One region of the Microbulbifer spongiae genome, then DNA from elsewhere that is predicted to be linked to it. Evidence: predicted binding sites of a transcription regulator. Region 1 holds the regulator's gene; the other holds the start of a gene.

Region 1 (3,410 bases):
GAGGCTGCCGAGCCCCACCCGGTAGAGACTCCCCAGCAGGTCTTCCACACGCAGGTGTCGACCAGATGCAGCACACCCGTCCAGTTCTGACTCCAGCGCGCAGGTGAACGGGGTTAAAAAACGTTCAAACACCGCCTGAATCAATGCCTTCTTTGAACCAAAGTGATAATTGACGGCGGCCAGGTTGACCCCGGCCGTGCTGGTAATTGTCCTTAAGGATGTCTCGGTAAAGCCGCGCTCCGCAAACAGGATCTCTGCGGCGTCCAGTATGCGGCTAACGGTGTCCGTATGGCTCATAAGCAGTCAACCAGGATTTAAAACAGGTGTTTGATTCTGGCCAGACTAGCACACTCCACCGCCGGTCTGTCGACACCCTATTCTACTCCCACATCCCGATCAATCATTGAGGCTGTGATCAGGGGGCTAGCGGTTGGGAGCACATTGTCGATACAGACCGCTCCTTTGGAGAGGTATGATTCGCTCAGTTATGGCTAACCCGGCCGTGGCATACATTGCCGGGTCATTGCAACACAAGCGGCGCAGCCAGCAGCTCCGGGCCGGTGCGAGTCACAAAAGCAGCCCGTTCAATTGCGTTGTTTTTTAAATGCGACGCTTTGTTTGCCGATTAAAATACGAGAAGGAGGCAGGCGCAACACACGGGAAAAATTCCGCTTACTCCTGGGGCCGCATAAATTGCAGTATCAGGTCTGCCGCCTCCTCTACCGTTTCCACGATATGGAATAAATCCAGATCGCCTGCATCAATGCAATCTCGCTCCAAGACCGTATCCACCAGCCAGTTGTAGAGACCACGCCAGTAGTTTCTATCCACTAATACAATGGGAAACCGCCGCACTTTTTGTGTCTGAACCAAAGTTAATGCCTCAAACAATTCATCCAAAGTACCGTAACCCCCCGGCAGACCCACAAAGCCCACAGCGTGTTTGACAAACATAAATTTACGCACAAAGAAATAACGGAAATTTAAACTGATATCCTGATACGGGTTGGCTGTCTGTTCAAAAGGAAGCTCAATGTTCAACCCAATTGAAGTACCCGGCAGGGCAAAAGCTCCGCGATTACACGCCTCCATCAAACCCGGTCCTCCACCGGTGATTACCGAAATACCCTCTGCGGCCAATAGCTCACCGAGCTTCACACCCTGCCGGTACTCGGGGCTACTCTCGGTAAAACGCGCGCCCCCAAAAACCGTAACCGCGCCACTGAGTGCAATCAAACGCTCAATGCCATCTACCAACTCCGACTGTATACGCAGCACCCGCCATGCCTCGGCCATTTTTGCATCCAGCATCGTTCCCTCTCTGTCAGGCCTTTCAACAATCGTGTTTCATTCCCAGTTTTCATAACCAATGTAGCAGCATATACAGCGGGGGTGCATTGGGATTGCATAGACATCAATTCTGTATATAATCCCAGCAACTGTATAAAAATACAGAATACCAGGTAACCCCATGACCAATCTCACTGCCCGACAAACCCAAGTACTAGAGCTGATCAAAACCTATTTGGAAGAAACTGGTTATCCGCCAACCCGGGCGGAAATTGCCCAGGAGCTGGGCTTCCGGTCACCCAATGCCGCAGAAGAGCACCTGAAAGCCCTGGCGCGCAAAGGAGCCATTGAGATGGTCGCCGGCGCTTCCCGCGGCATTCGGATTCCCGACCACCAATCCGGCCTTCCCATCATTGGTCGTGTTGCCGCAGGCCACCCCATTCTCGCGGCAGAACACATCGAGGACTATTGCCATCTCCCTGCCAACTTCTTTCGCCCGCCGGCAGACTACCTGCTCCGGGTACACGGGATGAGTATGCGCGATGCGGGCATACTCGACGGGGATCTGCTCGCGGTACAGAAAACCGAGCAGGTCAGGAATGGGCAGATTGTTGTGGCACGTATTGACGAGGAGGTCACCGTGAAACGCTTCCGCCGCAAAGGCAACCAGGCGGCGGTGCAGTTGCTGCCTGAAAATGAGGACTTCGACATCATTCAGGTGGATATGCGGGACAACCACTTTGTGATTGAGGGGCTGGCGGTGGGCGTCATTCGCCAAACCCCTTGATTTGATCACGCCTTAATACGAAAAACAGCGGCCATTGGCCGCTGTTGAAACCTCTTCGGGGTAACCCCTCGATCAATGGATCGTATGGTTAACCGGCAGTGATTCCTCGTCTTCCTCAAAGTAACCCGGCTCCAGGTCATCCAGATTGTGTACAGCCTCAATGCCCGCTTCCAGCATAGCCCGGGCAATAGCCACCTTGTGTTTTCTCATAAACTGGAGACTCTCGGCTGAGAAATGGATACTCACCAGAGGGTCCTCCTTGTGGCCGCTGCGACGCAAAGCCACATCGCCATTGGCCAGTTCGATAATCTCAAAAGTTTCGGAGGACATTTGCTTTTCCTTCACCACAAATCAATTTGCGCCCAGTGTAACACAGGCTATTTATAAGTTTCAGTGGGCGCAGTCAAGCGAAGCAAATGGTACACAGGTACCCTTAACACTCCTCCAAACTGGCGCGCTGCCTGCGCACCAACTCGCTCAGAGCACCATGCCACTTCAGCAGTATTTCAGCAGAAAGCGCACCGGATGTGGGGGAGGCCATACTGCACAGTGGGATCAGGTTTGCCCCTTTCCGCGCGGATTCCATTGTGGGTGTGGGAGCATACTGCTGCAGCTTTCTCCAGCATTGAAGCAGCTTGCTCAACCAGCTATCTGGATCAGCGTAGAGCAAGGACAATTCCCTGGCCTCACTACTGACCACTCCCCGGCTCTTGAGACTATCCAGGACTACTTGCAATGACTCGGGCTCGAAACCCAATTGCAATTCATTTGCCAGCTCAGCGAGGTAAGCCTTGTAGGCTTTCCACAACTGAAACAGGGCCGCCTCTTGCAGGGCCCTGTTTTGCAAGGCAGATTCGCCAGACAACTGTAACAACAGCTGGCATTTGCGCAGCGCAGAGACAACCAGACCCGTATAGAGATTCGTCATTGATTACCTTGAGCGGCTTTCTTGCGCGGGGGTTTACGTCTGGCAGCGGTGCTTTTACCACCGGGCTCAACCTGCCAAGTGCCTTCGCGATAGAAAGCACGCCATCCTGTCGCTTTGCCCCCCTCTTCAGACTGCACATATTGCTGCTGCATCTTACGACTGAAACGCACCACCGTGTCCCGCCCCTCGTTGTCTTTGAGCGGGGCAGAAAAAAGGAAGCTGTACTTGGGGTCGATTTCGCTCTGGTGAGGCAGTAACTCTTTGACCAGGGGGGCGCGTGTTTCGCGTTTTTTAGGGAACTGACTCGCGGCCAGGAAAAGCCCGGTGGCACCATCGCGCAGAATATAGTGGTCATCCACTTTCAAGCACACCAGCTCCGGCATGGGCACCGGGTCCATTTTCGGC
Region 2 (3,410 bases), 1.1 Mb from region 1:
ACCCGGTAGTTATATTCCTTTCTGGTGCATGAATCGAAGTGCACAGAGAAAGACACCGCATAGCCAATACCCAAGTGATTCCACTTGGCAAACCAACCGTACACTCTCTCAAACCCTGTGCAAGGGGTCGCTGGCAATACAGCGGGCTTGAATGTGTCCCCATCCCTGCGAAGACGCTGGGCACACGCTGGGGCGACAGCTACTCAATGAAGATTTGGTTAAATCTTGCAGCACAACTGTTGCAGCAAACCGAAGGACATTGACCGGGGGAAAAGGATCGCGCTGGTTATATATCGGGCAACAGGAAAACTGTGTGGTTATTGATCACCCAGCACCCAATGAATCACCTCTGCCGGAAAACCGCGATAGGCCAGATAACGCTGGCGCCGTGCATACTCCTTCGCCCGCTGGTCCGGCGGCATCGCACCGATGGGGACGGAATACTTTCGCTGCAGCTGTTCCTGTGCGAACGCAAACCAGTCCACCTCGGCCTGCGTCAGGGCACCGGACGCCAGATCCCCCGCAATGCCACGCTGTTGCAGTTCCCGGCTAATGCGCAGGGGCCCCTGGCCGCGCTGGACCCGCGACCGGACAAAGACCTGGGCGAAACGCCGGTCCGACTGGTAATTGTGCCTTTGCAGGTATTCGAACAGTGCACCGAAATCGGCATCGGGAAATCGGCCCGTCAGCTTCCGCCGCAATTCCAGGCGGGAATACTCGCGGCGGGCCAATAGGGCAAGCGCCGCACCGAGCAATGCTTGCGGAAAATTGGCGGAAATCCCCTGTTTGGAATACGGCATTTACTCCTGCGGAAGTTCCGCAGTCTCTTCAGCGCCGGCCGGGACCAGATCGCCCAGCAGTTGTGCGCGCAACTGCTCTTCGATCTCACGGCGGATATCCGGATTCTCGCGCAGGAATCGGGAGGCATTGGCCTTGCCCTGGCCAATTTTGTCGCCCTTATAGCTGTACCAGGCACCTGCCTTGTCCACCAGGCCCAGCTTAACGCCGTAATCGACTATCTCGCCAATCAGGTTAATGCCTTCGCCGTACAGAATCTGAAACTCGGTCTGCTTGAACGGCGGCGCCACCTTGTTCTTCACCACCTTCACACGGGTTTCGTTACCCACCACTTCATCGCCGTCTTTTACAGAGCCGATGCGGCGGATATCCAGCCGCACAGAGGAGTAGAACTTGAGCGCGTTGCCCCCGGTGGTGGTTTCCGGGGAACCGAACATCACGCCGATCTTCATGCGGATCTGGTTAATAAAAACACACAGGGTGTTGGTGTTCTTGATATTGGCGGTGAGCTTGCGCAGGGCCTGGGACATCAGGCGGGCCTGCAGGCCAACGTGTGCATCCCCCATTTCGCCTTCGATCTCGGCGCGTGGCGTCAGGGCCGCCACAGAGTCCACCACCAATACATCCACAGCACCGGAGCGCACGAGCATATCCGCCACTTCCAGAGCCTGTTCACCGGTATCCGGCTGGGACACAATCAACTCATCGACATTGACGCCGAGTTTCTCAGCATAGATGGGATCAAGGGCGTGTTCCGCATCCACAAACGCACAGGTGCCCCCACCGCGCTGGGCTTCAGCAATCACCTGTAGCGTCAGGGTGGTTTTACCGGAGGACTCCGGGCCATAGATTTCCACAATACGACCGCGCGGCAGGCCGCCAATGCCCAGGGCTACGTCCAGGCCGAGGGAGCCGGTGGAGACCGCCGGAATGCGTTCCCGCTCCTTGTCCCCCATGCGCATCACTGTGCCCTTGCCAAACTGGCGTTCGATCTGCGACAGCGCCGCCTTCAGAGCCTTGTCTTTGTTGGAATCCATGATCATTCCCGTATTTCGAACCGTGTTGATTGGTGGCAAGCTTAACGAAGGATTACTGTATAGGCAACCAGTCTTTGCCCAATGACCTGGCCCAGCGATTATTCTGTGGAGGAGGTTTTTCAAGGGCGCAGACACCTACAGCCGGCTATTCGGATTGGCTTTAGAGACATCCTGGGTACAGATGCTCATCCAGTACGGACAGCATACCCCTGATCGCCTCTACCACTGTCTGCGCCTGTACGGCAGAGCGATCTCCCCGGAAGTGAAAACAGCTGGCATCGATCTGAACCGGCTCCTGTCCCTCTGCGTGGGCCCAGGCAATCCAAACCGTGCCCACGGGTTTCTCTTCGGTGCCACCATCGGGGCCGGCGATACCACTGATCGCAACAGCCAGATTGGCATCCATCATCGCCAGCACTCCACAGGCCATCTGCCGAGCCACCGGCTCACTGACAGCGCCAAATAACTTCAGATCCCTGGCATCCACACCCAGTACACTGTGCTTGATACGATTGGCGTAACTGACAATCGCTCCGTCGAACCAGTTGGAGGCTCCCGCCACCGATGTGATTGCCGCAGCAACCGCCCCCCCCGTGCAGGATTCCGCCGTAGTTACCCGCCAGCGGCGTTTTTCCAACGCCACACCCAGCTGTCGAGCCAGCCGGGTGATATCCCCATGATCCACCATCTTGTTCTTACCATTTAAACCGGCGAGCCGAAGAATAACCGCCCGGGATACTTCCCCCGTACAGATACCATAGCGACAACCCGGCCTATTGTATATTCAATACCCACTGACCACGACAGCCGCCAGGCACTGTCCAAATGCCCTTTCGGAAAACAAAAATGTCCACCCCAGAATAGGCAGACAGAAATCCGGTCATACCCAGAAAGACTATAGGCAGGCTACCGGGGCAGACATGTGCACGGTTACTTGCATGGTATTTTTAGAGACAGGGGCGGGAATACGCTCCTCTTCACCAGGGTAGTTGGCTGCCATCCCAAAACAGCAATTGTCCGCTATCCGCGGGGCCAAGTTGTTCCAGCACATCCACCATGCGCCGGGCACTCAATGCTGCGCTATAGAGCTTGCCGGGGGCAAGATTAGTCTGAAAAGGTTTGGAGAGCGGTGTATCGGTTGTGCCCGGGTGAATCGCCACCACACAGCTGTTTTCCAACCGGCGCCCCCACTCAATAGACAGGTTCCTGATCAGCATATTCAATCCTGCCTTACTGATGCGGTAGCTGTACCAACCACCCAAACGGTTGTCGCCGATACTGCCCACCCTGGCAGACAGGGAGGCCCACAACAGTGGCTGCCTGCGCTGGAGTTGCCGGTTCAGGGCCTGGGCCAGGTGCAGATGGGTAAGCAGATTGATGCGTATGGACTGCATCAACCAGTTATCGTCGCACTGGTCCAGGGATTTTTCCGGCCCGTGGGTTTTGTCGTGCAGCAGCCCGCAGCAGTTGATCACCCAGTTGGGGGGGGTGGAACATTCACATAAAAAATGTTCAATGCTAGCGATGGCATCGGCCTGATCGAGAGAAGCAGACAGGTGATGGCGTTTGCCGGTG

Evidence for each region. Region 1 encodes LexA, which represses DNA repair genes until DNA is damaged. Its sites were predicted from a motif close to ACTGTNTNTANANACAGT; they were not measured.
Region 2: a site for LexA is predicted at 1,890-1,907, ahead of recA (recombinase RecA). Genes of this name have one in related genera too.

Annotation. Positions count from the first base shown of each region.
Region 1 is NZ_CP098023.1:1,861,453-1,864,862, reverse strand. It holds gene M8T91_RS07935 (TetR/AcrR family transcriptional regulator) at 1-297, opposite strand, end outside; gene M8T91_RS07930 (LOG family protein) at 673-1,311, opposite strand; gene lexA (transcriptional repressor LexA) at 1,472-2,077, shown strand; gene M8T91_RS07920 (hypothetical protein) at 2,150-2,407, opposite strand; gene M8T91_RS07915 (DUF6586 family protein) at 2,511-3,005, opposite strand; gene topA (type I DNA topoisomerase) at 3,002-3,410, opposite strand, start outside.
Region 2 is NZ_CP098023.1:2,938,748-2,942,157, forward strand. It holds gene M8T91_RS12325 (regulatory protein RecX) at 318-800, opposite strand; gene recA (recombinase RecA) at 801-1,835, opposite strand; gene M8T91_RS12335 (CinA family protein) at 1,996-2,523, opposite strand; gene M8T91_RS12340 (SDR family NAD(P)-dependent oxidoreductase) at 2,813-3,410, opposite strand, start outside.